Regions from separate parts of the Rhodoferax sp. ZS1R25 genome, predicted to be linked through region 2. Evidence: predicted binding sites of a transcription regulator. Region 2 holds the regulator's gene; the other holds the start of a gene.
What was found. Region 2 encodes sigma-54, which starts transcription at its own class of promoters, with help from an activator protein. Its sites were predicted from a motif close to TGGCANGNAANCTGCTTT; they were not measured.
Positions count from the first base shown of each region.

Region 1: AC097R_RS09895 (transglutaminase family protein) is a predicted target of sigma-54. The motif match lies at 2,573-2,590, and genes of this name have one in related genera.

Region 1 is NZ_JBWMAZ010000001.1:2,062,259-2,069,772, forward strand. It holds gene AC097R_RS09895 (transglutaminase family protein) at 1-2,485, opposite strand, end outside; gene AC097R_RS09900 (ComEC/Rec2 family competence protein) at 2,652-5,096, shown strand; gene AC097R_RS09905 (circularly permuted type 2 ATP-grasp protein) at 5,165-6,676, shown strand; gene AC097R_RS09910 (alpha-E domain-containing protein) at 6,700-7,514, shown strand, end outside.
Region 2 is NZ_JBWMAZ010000004.1:72,095-79,608, reverse strand. It holds gene argS (arginine--tRNA ligase) at 1-701, shown strand, start outside; gene AC097R_RS19930 (SPOR domain-containing protein) at 782-1,459, shown strand; gene AC097R_RS19925 (thiol:disulfide interchange protein DsbA/DsbL) at 1,524-2,177, shown strand; gene AC097R_RS19920 (exopolyphosphatase) at 2,261-3,193, shown strand; gene lptA (lipopolysaccharide transport periplasmic protein LptA) at 3,269-3,877, shown strand; gene lptB (LPS export ABC transporter ATP-binding protein) at 3,874-4,650, shown strand; gene rpoN (RNA polymerase factor sigma-54) at 4,650-6,260, shown strand; gene AC097R_RS19900 (THUMP domain-containing class I SAM-dependent RNA methyltransferase) at 6,257-7,514, shown strand, end outside.

The sequences.
Region 1 (7,514 bases), on a different contig from region 2:
ACAGGTAGCTCAGGCTGGGGTGGTTGTGCCAGTACAGCAGCAGGCTGGCCAGCAACTCGGGCTTGCGCAAAAACGGACTGTCGGCCGGCGTGGCGCCGCCCATCACAAAGTGGTTGCCGCCACCGGTGCCGGTATGGCGACCATCGGTCATGAACTTCTCGGCCGACAGGCGCGACTCAAACGCCGCGTTGTACAAAAACTCGGTGTTGTAGACCAACTCTTTCCAGTTGGTGGCCGGGTGGATGTTGACCTCGATGACGCCGGGGTCAGGTGTGACCTGCAGCAGCTTGAGGCGTGGGTCGCGTGGGGGCGGGTAGCCTTCCAGCACGATCTGCATCTTCAGCTCGTTGGCCGTGGCTTCGATGGCGGCCAGCAGGTCCAGGTAGTCTTCCAGGCGCTCCAGCGGTGGCATGAAGATGTACAGCACACCGGATTTTTCACCCACGGCCTCGGCCTTGGGGCCGCTGGCGCGGCGTGGGTCACGCACTTCCACGCACAGCGCGGTGCGGGTGATCCAGTGGGCCGACTCAAACCGGCTGGGCACCTGGGCGTAGCGGGCGGGTTCGGGTTGCAGGGCCGTTTGGGCGTTGGTCGCAATGCTGCTGTCACCGGTGGCGCTTGGGCCGGCCGGGGTTTGCAGCTTGCGACTGGCCTCTGGCGTGGCCAGGTTGCCGGCCAGGTAGGGCAGGCCGTTGGGCGACACACTGCCCGCGCTGCTGGCGGGGGCCGAGACCTTGACCGCCGGCGCATAGCGCGCTGCAAACGCCGAGTGCTGTGGCAGCGCACCGCGCTCTACGGTCGGGTCGCGCTCCACCATGTAGGGGTAGTCGCCCTGGCTGACCCAGGGCAGCGAGTCCAGCGGCAGGCGCAGGCCCATGGGCGAGTCGCCGGGCATCAGGTACATGCGCTCGTCGCGGAAGAACCAGGGGCCGGTGGTCCACATCGGGCCAGCCAGCGAGGGGTTCAGGCCGGCAGAGTCTGCCACCTTCAGCGGCAGCACATAGCCCACGGCAGAGTCGAGTTTTTGCTCGAACACGCGGCGCAGGCGGGCGCGCTCCATTTCGTCGTCCAGCTTGGCGTTGAAGGGGTCCACATTCACCGGCAGGCGGCGTTCGCGCCACAGGTAGTACCAGGTGTCTTCATAGCCGGCCTGCACGTATTTGTCGGTCAGGCCCAGCTTGCCGGCCAGCGTGCGGATGAAGTAGCCCGCGTCTTCGGCGGTGTAGTGGGTGGGCTTGCGTTCGTCGGTGAAGAGGGCGGGGTTGTTCCACACGCGCTGCTTGTCGGCACGCCAGTAGATGTTCAGCGCCCAGCGCGGTAGCTGCTCGCCGGGGTACCACTTGCCCTGGCCAAAGTGCAGAAAGCCGCCCTGGCCATATTCGTCGCGCAGCTTGTGCACCAGCTCGGTGGCGAAGCCGCGCTTGGTGGGGCCCAGGGCGTCGGTGTTCCATTCGGCGGCGTCGCGGTCGTTCACCGCGACAAAGGTGGGTTCGCCGCCCATGGTCAGGCGTACATCACCTGCCACCAGCTCGGCGTCCACCTTGTCGCCCAGCTTCATCACCGACGCCCATTGTTCAGGCGTGTAGGGTTTGGTGACGCGGGGGGATTCGTAAATGCGGGTGACCTGCATGTGGTGGCTGAATTCCACCTCGCTCTCGTCCACGCCGCCTTCAATGGGTGCCGCGCCGCTGGGCTGCGGTGTGCAGGCCAGCGGGATATGGCCTTCGCCGGCCAGCAGGCCGCTGGTGGCGTCCAGGCCAATCCAGCCGGCGCCGGGCAAATAGACCTCGCACCAGGCGTGCAGGTCGGTGAAGTCGACCTCGGTGCCGCTGGGGCCGTCCAGCGATTTCACATCAGGGGCGAGCTGGATCAGGTAGCCCGACACAAAGCGCGCGGCCAGCCCGCAGTTGCGCAGCAGTTGCACTAGCAGCCAGGCCGAATCGCGGCAGGAGCCAGAGCCCAGCTCCAACGTTTCTTCAGGCGTTTGCACGCCGGGTTCCATGCGGATGGTGTAGTCGACCGACTTGTGCACCATGGTGTTGAGGTCGACCAGAAAGATCACGCTGCGCCGCTTGGTGCGGTCGATCTTGTCCAGGTAGGCCTGCACCAATGGCGTGACCGGGTCGGCGTCCAGATAGGGCAGCAGCTCTTGCTTGAGCTCGGGGGTGTACTTGAAAGGAAATTCTTCCGCCTCGGGCTCCAGGAAGAAGTCAAACGGGTTGTAGACCGCCATTTCCACTACGAGGTCCACGGTGACCTTGAACTCTTTGGTCTTCTCGGGGAACACCAGGCGGCCCTGGTAGTTGGCAAACGGATCTTGCTGCCAGTTGATAAAGTGGGTGGCCGGCTCGACCTTGAGGGAGTAAGACACCACCTTGCTGCGGCAGTGGGGGGCAGGGCGCAGGCGGATGACCTGGGGACCGAGATTGACCAGACGGTCGTAGGTGTAGTGGGTGACGTGGTTCAGCGCTGCGTGAATGGACATGGGCCGGTCTCTCGGTAATCTCACTGGGAAGCCTGTGCAGCGAGGGCTGCACCAGCACCATACTAACAATCGATGTTGACAGGGGTTAAAGCAAGTCCTGCGCCATGCCCCCTGACGCCTGTACCGGGGCCGTAAGCGTGGGGGAGGGCCGGGTTAGCATGGGGCCATGTTCTCTGCCGCCACCCTTACCAGCGCCTGGCCCCGCACGGTGTTTGCGGTGCTGCTGGGTGTGGTGCTGGGCACGGCGGCGCAGTTGCAGCAGCCGGAACTCTGGCCCGTCTGGGTTTATATGGGTTTTGGGCTGCTAGCCCCCGTGGCCTATGCGCTGGCAGCTCCTAAAAGAATAGCGGCTGTGCGTGCCACGGCCGTGGTGCTGCTGGCCGGCATGGCGCTGGGGTTTGGCTCCACCGGCCTGCGTGCAGTGGGGTTTGCCAGCCACGCTTTGGCCCCCAACTTGGAGGGGCGTGACCTGCGCATCACCGGTGTGGTGACCGACATGCCCCAGCGCTCCGAGGCTGGCCTGCGCTTTCGCCTGGCGGTGGAGCAGGCGCTGCTGGATGGTCAGGCCGTGGAGGTGCCCCCGCGCCTGGACGTGGGCTGGTACGCCGGGGGCTATGCGCTGGCGGGCGAGCAGGCCGGGTTGCAGCGCGTGCCGGTCGAGGTGCAGGCGGGCGAACGATGGCAGCTCACGCTACGCCCCAAAGCGCCACACGGTGGCATCAACCCCCATGGCTTTGACTTCGAACTGTGGCTGTGGGAGCAGGGCGTGCAGGCCACCGCCTATGTGCGGGCTGGCGACAAAGACACGCCGCCCCAGCGCTTGGGCCAGACCTGGCGCGCGCCCGTGGCGCTGGCGCGGCAGGCGCTGCGCGACCGCATCTTGGCGTCCGTGCCCGATAAGCGGGCGGCCGGGCTCATGGCCGCGTTGGTGGTGGGCGACCAGGCCGCGGTGGACCGTAGCGACTGGGACGTGTTCCGCGCCACTGGTGTCTCGCACCTGGTCTCGATCTCCGGGCTCCACATCACGATGTTCGCCTGGGGTGCTGCCTGGCTGACCGGTTGGCTGTGGCGGCGCTCACGGCGCCTGTGCCTGGCCTTGCCTGCGCCGTCGGCCGCGTTGCTGGGTGGCGTGCTGCTGGCTTGTGCGTATGCCGTGTTTGCGGGTTGGGGTGTGCCCGCGCAGCGGACCTGCCTGATGCTGGCCACTGTGGCCCTGCTGCGCCTCTCGGGTGCGCGCTGGCCCTGGCCGCTGGTGTGGATGCTGGCCTGCGCTATGGTGGTGGCGCTGGACCCGTGGGCGCTGCTGCAGCCCGGGTTCTGGCTCAGTTTTGTCGCGGTGGGCGTGCTGTTTGCTACAGATTCAGGAGCTACTCGCGCAGAAGATACGGGGGCTAGCGGCCGGTTCGGCTTAAAAGTGTGGGCCATGCTGCGGGAGCAGTGGGTCATCACGCTGGCGCTGGCGCCGCTCACGCTGCTGTTGTTCGGCCAACTTTCGGTGGTGGGGCTGGTGGCGAATTTGCTGGCGATTCCATGGGTGACGCTGGTGGTCACGCCGTTGGCGCTGCTGGGTGCGCTGTTACCCGGCGTATGGGATGTGGCGTCGTGGGCCGTCGCGCTGCTGTGGCAGTGGCTGTCCTGGCTGGCAGTATTGCCGGGCGCGGCCGTAGTACTGCCTTTGCCGCCGCTGGGCTTGGGGCTGGGCGCTGTACTGGGCGGTCTGCTACTGGTGCTGCCTGCGCCCTGGCATGTGCGGGCGCTGGGCGTGCCCCTGGTCCTGCTCACCCTGTTATGGCGCCCAGCCTTGCCCGCGTCAGGGCAGTTCGAGCTGCTGGCGGCTGACATTGGCCAGGGCAATGCGGTTCTGATGCGCACCGCCCACCACGCGCTGCTGTTTGATGCGGGCCCGCGCTACAGCCTGGAGAGCGATGCGGGCCACCGGGTGCTGGTGCCGCTGCTCAAGGCATTGGACGCAACCCTGGACACCGTGGTGCTGAGCCACCGCGACATTGACCACGTGGGCGGCGCGGCTGCCGTGTTGGCCATGCAGACGCAAGCCGCGTTGCTGAGTTCGATTGAGCCGCAGCACCCGCTGCAGCAGCTGCGCACGGCGCAGCGTTGCGAGGCCGGGCAGCACTGGGAGTGGGATGGTGTGCAGTTCGAAGTGCTGCACCCGCAGCCGGCCGACTATGCGGCCAGCCCACCCCCCAAACCCAATGCGCTGTCCTGCGTGCTGCGCATCAGCACGGATGAGCGCACCGCACTGCTGGTGGGTGATATCGAGGCGGCGCAAGAGGCGCGCCTGGTGCAGGCCTGGCAGGGCACCGACCATCTGCATGCCGACGTGCTGCTGGTGCCGCACCATGGCAGCAAAACCTCCAGCACGCCCGAGTTTTTGCAGGCCGTGGCGCCCCAGTGGGCGCTGGTGCAGGCCGGCTACCGCAACCGCTTTGGCCACCCCGCGCCGCCGGTGGTGGAGCGCTATGCGCAAGCACGCATCAATTTGGTGAGTTCGCCCCGTTGTGGTGCGATGACTTGGCGCTCGGAGCAGCCCCAAAATGTGGCGTGCTCTCGGGAGGAAGATCGCCGTTACTGGCATCATCATGTGCCATAGTGGTGCAGGAGCGGGATAGGAGGGCCGTGGCCCAAAGCTTGCATACTGTGTGTTCAGAGAGGTCTTTTATGCGGAAATTCGACGAGATGTACACCCAGCTTCCCTACGAGTTTTTCACTCAGGGCAAGCAGATACGAGACCACTACAAGATATACGACGAATGGCTGGCCCGCCAGCCCAGCGACATGATGGCCAAGCGCCGTGAAGAAGCAGAAATGATCTTCCGCCGCGTGGGTATCACCTTCGCCGTCTACGGCGAGAAGGACGAAGACGGCTCGGGCACCGAACGCCTGATCCCGTTTGACCTGATCCCCCGCATCATCCCGGCACATGAGTGGTCCACCATGGAGAAGGGCCTGACGCAGCGCGTCACCGCACTCAACCGCTTCATCCACGACATCTACCACGACCAGGACATTCTGAAGGCCGGCATCGTGCCGCGCGAGCAGATTGAGGGCAATGCCCAGTACCGCCCCGAGATGGTGGGGGTGGATGTGCCCAATGGCATCTACTCGCAAATCAGTGGCATCGACATCGTGCGGGCGCCAGATTCCAACGGCAAGGGCGAGTACTACGTGCTGGAAGACAACCTGCGCGTGCCCAGTGGCGTGAGCTACATGCTGGAAGACCGCAAGATGATGATGCGGCTGTTCCCCGATCTGTTCAGCGCACACCGCGTCGCCCCCATCGCCCATTACCCCGACCTGTTGCTGGAAACCCTGCGCGCCAGCAGCCCGGCCACCACGGCCGAGCCCACGGTGGTGGTGCTCACGCCCGGCATGTACAACAGCGCTTACTTTGAACACGCCTTCTTGGCCCAGCAAATGGGCATAGAGTTGGTTGAAGGGCAAGACTTGTTCGTCAAAGACAACTTTGTCTACATGCGCACCACGCGCGGCCCACGCCGGGTCGACGTGATTTACCGCCGGGTGGACGACGACTTTTTGGACCCCACGGTGTTCCGCCCCACGTCCACACTGGGTTGTGCGGGTCTGCTGAATGCCTACAAGGCCGGCAACGTGACCATCTGCAACGCAGTCGGTACCGGCATTGCCGACGACAAGTCCATCTACCCCTACGTGCCAAAGATGATCGAGTTCTATTTGGGCGAGAAGCCCATCCTGAACAACGTGCCCACCTACATGTGCCGCAACAAGGACGATCTGGCCTACACACTGGCGAACCTGAAAGACCTGGTGGTGAAAGAGGTGCACGGTGCGGGTGGCTACGGCATGCTGGTGGGCCCTGCATCCACCAAGGCCGAGATCGAAGATTTCCGCAAGGCGCTGGAGGCGAACCCCAGTGGCTACATCGCCCAGCCGACGCTTAGCTTGTCCAGCTGCCCCACGTTTGTGGAAAGTGGCATTGCGCCGCGCCACATTGATTTGCGGCCCTATGTGCTGTCGGGCAAGACGGTGCAGATGGTGCCCGGCGGCCTGACACGCGTGGCGCTAAAGGACGGTTCGCTGGTGGTCAATTCTTCGCAGGGCGGGGGCACCAAGGACACCTGGATTCTCGAAGACGATGCGCCTGCTGTGGCCACCGTCGGGCAGACCCAAAGCCAAACCCCAAAACAATAAGCGAACTGCGGAGGAACCACCCTATGTTGTCAAGAACCGCTGATCACCTGTTCTGGATGTCCCGTTACACCGAGCGGGCCGAGAACACCGCACGAATGCTGGACGTGAACTACCAGACATCGCTGCTGCCGCAATCACAGGCCGTGGCCCAGCTGGGCTGGCAGGGCCTGCTGTCCATCAGCGAACTGCTCTACAGCTACCAGGAACGCCATGGCGAAATCCAAGCCCGCGAGGTGATGGACTTCATGGTCAAGGACGAGGACAACCCGTCTTCCATCATGTCCTGCCTGAGCGCCGCGCGCGAGAACGCCCGCGCCGTGCGCGGCACGCTGACCACCGAGGTCTGGGAAACCCAAAACACCACCTGGCTCGAAGTCAAGCGCATGATCAAGACCGGCGAGTTTGAAAAAGACCCCGCCCAGTTTTTTGAGTGGGTGAAGTTCCGCTCGCACCTGTCGCGCGGTGTCACGGTGGGCACCATGCTGATGGACGAGGCCTTGCACTTCATGCGCATGGGTACGTTTCTGGAGCGGGCTGACAACACCGCGCGCTTGGTGGATGTGAAATTCCACGCCGTGCAAAGCGACTTTTTTGGCGCTGCCAGCGAGAAAGACCAAGAGTACGACTTCTACCACTGGAGCGCGATTCTGCGCAGCGTCTCGGGCTTTGAGGTGTACCGCAAGGTGTACCGCGACGTCATCAAACCCGAGCGTGTGGCCGAGCTGCTGATCCTCAAGCCCGACATGCCGCGCTCCCTGCACGCCAGCTTGAACGAGGTGGTCAACAACCTGAGCCTGGTGGCCAGCGACCCCAACAGCGAAACCCTGCGCCGCGCTGG
Region 2 (7,514 bases):
ACATCGCCAAGTGGGAGCGAGGCTTCACCAAGGTGGTGAACATCCAGGGCACCGACCACCACGGCACCATCGCGCGCGTGCGCGCCGGCCTGCAGGCGGCGGGCGTGGGCATTCCCCAGGGCTACCCCGACTACGTGCTGCACACCATGGTGCGCGTGGTCAAGGGCGGTGAAGAGGTCAAGATCAGCAAGCGCGCGGGCAGCTATGTGACGCTGCGCGATTTGATCGAGTGGACCAGCAAGGACGCCGTGCGTTTCTTCCTGCTCTCGCGCAAGCCCGACACCGAATACACGTTTGACGTGGACCTGGCTGTGGCCAAGAACAACGACAACCCGGTCTACTACGTGCAGTACGCGCATGCGCGCATCTGCTCGGTGCTGGCGACCTGGGGTGGCGACGTGAGCAGCTTGAAGAGCGTGGACCTGTCGGCGCTGCAAAGCCCGCAGGCCCAGGCCCTGATGCTCCTGCTGGCCAAGTACCCCGAGATGCTGACCGCAGCGGCCGCCGACGAGGCGCCGCACGATGTGACCTTCTACCTGCGTGAACTGGCCGCCAGCTACCACAGCTACTACGATGCCGAGCGCATCCTGGTGGATGACGAAGCGGTGAAGCTGGCGCGCCTGGCGCTGGTCGCGGCGACGGCGCAGGTGTTGCACAATGGCCTGGCTGTGCTGGGCGTGAGTGCCCCGCAAAAAATGTGAGGTCTGGGGGTCAGACCACTTGCGTAGCAGGTGCTCTGACCCCCACGAATTAAGACTGATTAAGAGAGAGAAAGCAGCGCATGAAGTTTGAACGTGGCGGAACCATTGTGGGTTTCATTGTGGGCGTGGTGGTGGGCCTGGGGGCTGCATTGGCGGTGGCGGTGTACGTCACCAAGGTGCCCGTGCCGTTCATGAACAAGAGCCAGAGCCGCAGCGCCGACCAGGACGCAGCCGAAGCCCAGAAGAACAAGAACTGGGACCCCAACGCGCTGCTTTACGGCAAGAACCCGGCCCCCGCCGTGCCCACGGCCACGGCACCGGCGTCTGCCGCGTCCGGCGCCAAAACGGCTGCCAAGCCTGACGCAAAGACTGACCCCAAGGCGGAAGCCAAAACCGACCCCAAGGCAGACGCCAAGACCGCCGTCAAACCGGATGCCAAGGGCGAGTTGAAGCCTGCCGTGTCGGCCGATCCGCTGGGTGACTTGGCCAAGGCCAAGGCAGGTGCCGCCACCGAAGGCGACGCGTTCTCCTACTTTGTACAAGTGGGCGCCTTCCGCACGGCCGAAGACGCCGAGGCCCATCGCGCCAAGCTGTCGCTGAGCGGCATCGAGACCAAGATTTCCGAACGCGAACAGTCGGGCCGCCCGGTGTTCCGCGTGCGCGTGGGACCGTTTGACAAAAAGGACGATGCCGACAAGGCCAAAGACAAGCTGGACAAGAGCGGTCTGGAAACCGCCCTGGTGCGCGTGCAGCGCTAGGCCGCGCTGGAACTTTTTTCCACCCCCTCCACTCACATCCGAGCACTTTGGAGCTTTTGAACCCATGAAACGTCGCGAATTTACCCAAGCCGCTACAGGCGCCGCCTTTGCATCCTCCGCCCTGTGGGCCAGCAGCGCCCAGGCCCAGGCCAAAGGCCCGCAGCCCGGCACCGATTACCAGCCCGTGGACCCCCGTGCCCCGGTGGAAGCACCCGCCGGCAAGATCGAGGTTGTTGAGTTCTTCTGGTACAGCTGCCCGCACTGCAATGCGTTCGAGCCCACGCTGCAAGCCTGGATCCCCAAGCTGCCTAAAGACGTGTCCTTCCGCCGCGTGCCCGTGGCCTTCCAGGACAGCTTTGTGCCCCAGCAGCGCCTGTACTACGCGCTGGAAGCCATGGGCCTGGTGGAGAAGCTGCACGCCAAGGTGTTTGCCGCCATCCACGCCGAGAAGCAAAACCTCAGCGGTGGCGATGCCATCGTCGAATGGGTGGCCAAGCAGGGCGTGGACAAGGCCAAGTTTGTTGAGCAGTACGGCTCGTTCAGCGTGGCCACCAAGGCCACCAAGGCCGCCCAGCTGCAAAACGCCTACAAGGTGGAAGGCGTGCCTGCCCTGGGCGTGGCCGGCCGTTACTACACCGATGGCTCCATTGCCGGCAACATGCAGCGCGCGTTGCAGATCGTGGACGCATTGATCGTCCAGGCGCGCACCGCCCGCTAAAAACACGCCTCTGCGCAGGCCGCAGAGGTATTCCACAGGGCTAGAATGATTTGTCATTCAACCCCTTTGTGGAGAGTCTTCCCATGGCACATCAGAAGTACCGGCTGGTCACCCGCAGTGATTTTGATGGGCTGGTGTGCGCCGTCCTGCTCAACGAGCTGGACCTGATCGACGACATCAAGTTCGTCCACCCCAAAGACATGCAGGACGGCAAGGTGGAGGTGTCCGATCGGGACATCACCACCAATCTGCCGTACGTGCCCGGCGTGCACCTGGCCTTTGACCACCACGAGTCCGAGACGGTGCGCAACACTGGCGAGCGCCCCAACCACATCATCCTGCCCGACGCCGACTCGGCCGCGCGCGTGGTGTTTGACCACTACGGTGGTGCCAACCGCTTCCCGGCGCGCTTCCACGACATGATGGAAGCCGTGGACAAGGGGGACTCGGCCCGCTTCAGCCACGACGAAATCATGACTCCCACCGGCTGGGTGCTGCTGAATTACCTGATGGATTCGCGCACCGGCCTGGGCCGCTTCCGCGAGTTCCGCGTCAGCAACTACCAGCTGATGATGGATTTGATCCAGTACTGCCGCCACCATGGCATTGACGAAATCCTGCAGCTGCCCGACGTGGTGGAGCGTGTGGACCTGTACTTTGAGCATGCGGCCAAGGCCAAGGAGCAACTGCTGCGCTGCTCCACCGTGCATGGCAACCTGTTGGTGCTGGACCTGCGCAATGAGGACACCATCTTTGCGGTGAACCGTTTCATGGTCTACGCGCTGTTCCCGCAGACCAATATCTCCATCCACGTGCTATGGGGCCTGCAGAAGCAAAACACTGTGTTTGCCACGGGCAAGTCCATCACCAACCGCAGCTCGAAGACCAATATTGGCGACCTGATGCTGAGCTACGGCGGGGGCGGCCATGCCAATGCGGGTACCTGCCAGGTGGAGAACGACCGCGCTGCAGACGTGTTGCAGGTGCTCATCACCAAAATTAACGCCGACGGCTGAGTCGGCCAAGGCGCGAAATGCGCAAAGCGCTCGGTACAATGGCCGAAGCGCTTTTCGAGCAAGTTTCGTGCCTTTATGAAAAAAACCATCCTGTCTGTGGCTGTGTCGCTGGTGTTTGCCAGCGCAGGCGGCCTTGCGTGGGCCGAAAAAGCCGACCGAAACAAGCCCATGAATGTGGAGGCGGACGCCCTGCGCTACGACGACATCAAGCAGGTCAGCGTCTTCACCGGCCATGTGGTGCTGACCAAGGGCAGCATCCTGATCCGCGGCGCCCAGATCGAGGTGCGCCAGGACCCGGATGGCTACCAGTACGGTCTGGTCACCGGCTCGGTCGCCACGCCGGCGTTTTTCCGGCAAAAGCGTGAAGGCCTGGATGAGTTCATCGAAGGCGATGGCGACACCATCGAATACGACGGCAAGGCCGACACTGTGCGCTTTGTCAAAAAAGCCCAGCTGCGCCGCCTGCGCGGCGCCACGCTGGCCGACGAGGTGACGGGTGCCGTCATCCTGTACGAAAACCTCAGCGACAAATTCACCGTGGACGGCGCCCCCAAGACCGCTGCGGCGCCGGCCGGCCGTGTGCGCGCCATGCTGACGCCCAAGCCCGAAGGCGAAACTGCCACCGCGCCTCAACCCGGTGCCACTCTGCGCGCCACGCCGCAACTTGAGAAGGCCGCCCAGTGAGCGAGCCCACCCAAGAAGCCCCGGACACCAGCACCGGGCGGCTGGAAGCCCGGCATTTGCAAAAGTCGTATGGCAAGCGCCAGGTGGTGAAAGATGTGTCGCTGACCGTGCGCACTGGCGAGGTCGTGGGCCTGTTGGGCCCCAACGGCGCGGGCAAGACCACCTCGTTCTACATGATCGTGGGCTTGCTGCGCGCCAGTGCGGGCGACATCACGATTGACGGCCATTCCATCGAGCACATGCCCATCCACCGCCGCGCGCGCCTGGGGCTGGGCTACCTGCCGCAAGAGGCGTCCATCTTTCGCAAGCTCAATGTCGAAGACAACGTGCGCGCCGTGCTGGAACTGCAGCGCGACGAGGCGGGCGAGCCGCTCAAGTCGGCCGAGATTGAAGCGCGCCTGACCGCGCTGCTGCAAGACCTGCGCGTGGAGCATCTGCGCGAGTCGCCCTCGCTGGCCCTGTCGGGTGGTGAGCGACGCCGTGTGGAGATTGCGCGCGCACTGGCCACGCGGCCGCGCTTTATCCTGCTGGACGAACCGTTTGCCGGTATCGACCCGATTGCGGTGATCGAGATCCAGCGCATCATCAACTTCCTCAAGGGCCGTGGCATCGGTGTGCTGATCACCGATCACAACGTGCGCGAAACCCTGGGCATTTGCGACCACGCCTACATCATCAGCGACGGCCATGTGCTGGCGCAAGGCACCCCCTCCGAGATCGTGAACAATGCCGATGTGCGCCGTGTCTATCTCGGTGAGCATTTCAAAATGTAATGAAGCAAGGTCTTTCATTACGCGTCTCCCAACACCTGGCGCTCACGCCCCAGTTGCAGCAGTCCATCCGTCTGCTGCAGCTCTCTACGCTGGAGCTGAGCCAGGAGGTGGAGCAGATGCTGGACGAAAACCCGTTTCTGGAGCTGACCGAGGACCGGGCCGAGCGCGAGGACTTTGGGCTGAACGCAGTAGATGCGACGGTCAGCGAAGGCGACCGACTGTCCGAGAGCAGCGAGGTGGACTACGCGCCCAGTGCGGTGGCCGACTACGCCACCTCGACCAGTACCAGCAGCAATGACGAAGAAGCCACGCCGCTGAGCAGCAGCGACGAGCCCAACTGGGAAGGCGACGGCACCACCGAGATGATGCCCGACGATGGCGAGTGGGGGGTGGACGCCAAAGCCAAGGCCAACAACCTGGGCGACGACGAGGAGAAAGACGCCACCGAGCTGGCGCGCTCTGCCGAATCGCTGCAGGCCTTTTTGCACCGCCAGGCGCTGAGCCTGCGCACCAATGCCACCGACGCGGCCGCGCTGCGCTTCCTCATCGAATCACTCAACGACGACGGCTACCTGGAAGACCCGCTGGAAGAGCTGGCACGCAGCCTGAACCCCGGCGACGAAGAGCAGCTGCAGGACCTGGTGCACCACTTCACCGTGGCGCTGGGCTTGCTGCACAGCCTGGAGCCCGTGGGCGTGGGCGCGCGCGACTTGGGCGAGTGCCTGCGTTTGCAGGTCAAGGCCTTGCTGGCCCAAGCTGAAGTGGATGGTGAGGACGAGCGTGCCGAGCTGCTGCAGGTGGCCCTGGGCATCTGCAGCAAACCCATGGACCTGCTGGCGCGGCGCGACATCAAGCGCCTGGTGCAAATGGGCGTGGGCAGCGACGCGCTGGTGCGCGAAGCGATCGCGCTCATCGCACGGCTGGAACCCAAGCCCGGGCGGCGCTTTGTGGACGTGGAGCGCAACATCGTGGTGCCCGACGTGCTGGTGGTGGCCATCGGCAAGGCCGGTGGCATTCCCAAATTCCGCGTGCAGCTCAACCCCGAGGTGATGCCACGCCTCAAGGTGCATGACATCTACGCCAATGTGCTGCGCAACCACCGCGGTGGCCGCGACGGTGCTGGCCACGCGGCGCTGCAGCAACGCCTGCAGGAGGCGCGCTGGTTCATCAAGAACATCCAGCAGCGCTTTGACACCATCCTGCGCGTGAGCACGGCCATTGTGGAGCGGCAGAAGAACTTTTTCACCCATGGCGAGCTGGCCATGCGCCCCCTGGTGCTGCGCGAGATTGCCGACGAATTGGGCCTGCACGAGTCCACCATCAGCCGCGTGACCACGGCCAAGTACATGGCCACGCCGTTTGGCACGTTTGAGCTGAAGTACTTCTTCGGCTCTGGCCTGGGCACCGAGAGCGGTGGCAATGCCTCCAGCACCGCGGTGCGCGCGCTCATCAAACAGTTCATTGCCTCCGAGAGCAGCAAGAAGCCCTTGAGCGACAACCAGATCTCTGACATGCTCAAGGAGCAGGGCATCGAATGCGCCCGGCGCACCGTGGCCAAATACCGCGAGGGGCTGAAGATTGCCCCCGCCTCACTCCGCAAAGCGCTATGAACCAATTGACCCTTTTTCTCCCCTGCGCCGCCGGCGTGGAGGAGTACCTGGCGCCGGAGATTTTGCAAATCACCGGTCTGCCGCCCGGCTGCGTGACCAAGCAGCGCGGTGGCGTGGCCGTGCGCACCTCGTTCGCGCATGCCATGTTGCTCAACCTGTACAGCCGCCTCTCGCAGCGCGTGCTGGTGCTGGTGTCGTACACCGAATACCGCAGCGAACAGGACCTGTACCGCGCCGGCCTGCAGGTGCCATGGGAGCAGTGGTTCACGCCCAAGGAAAGCATCAAGGTCGAGGTGACGGCGCAGCACAGCCCGCTGACCTCGCTGAACTTTGCCGCGCTCAAGGTGAAGGATGCCGTGTGCGACCGCTTCCGCGAAGTGGCGGGCGGCGTGCGCCCCGACGTGAACACGCAGTGGCCCGATGTGCGCATCTATGCCCACCTGACCACCGACAGCTGCTCGCTGTACGTCGACACCTCGGGCGAGCCGCTGTTCAAGCGCGGCTGGCGCGAGGACAAGGGCGACGCACCGCTGAAGGAAACCCTGGCCGCGGCCATGATTGCCGCCAGCGGCTGGGCCTCGGGTGAGGACGACCTGATGCCGCTGTACGACCCCTGCTGCGGCAGCGGCACGGTGGCCATCGAAGCCGCGCAGATTGCCTGCAACATCGCGGCCGGTTCGCTGCGCCGCTTTGCGTTCGAAAAATACCGACCCTTCCGTTCGCAGGAGTGGGCGGACATGAAGGCCGAGGCCGCAGCGAATGTGGTCAAGCCCGAGCCGGGCCAGACTGCGCTGATCTACGGCAGCGATGTGTCGCACCGCATGGTGGACTTTGCGCAGCGCAACGCGCAACGCGCCGGCGTGGCCGATGTGATTGAGTTTCGCGGTGGCGACGCGCTGCAGCGCATGCCGCCGATTGAAGGCGGCGGCGTGATGGTGCTGAACCCGCCCTATGGCGAGCGTATTGGCATTGGTGGCGTAGCCGGTGAAGGCGAAGGTGCCCGCTTTGGCGCACGCGAACTCGCGCAGACCGACGAAGGTGTGGACTTCTTCAACCAACTGGCCAGCCACTGGAAGAAGAACTACAGCGGCTGGACCGCCTGGGTGCTGACGCCGGACCTGAAGCTGCCCAGCAAGATGCGCCTGAAGGAATCGCGCCGCGTGCCCATGTGGAACGGACCGCTGGAGTGCCGCCTGTTCAAGTTCGACATGGTCAAGGGCCGCCTGGCTAAGGGCGCCGCGCCAGCTGCCCAGG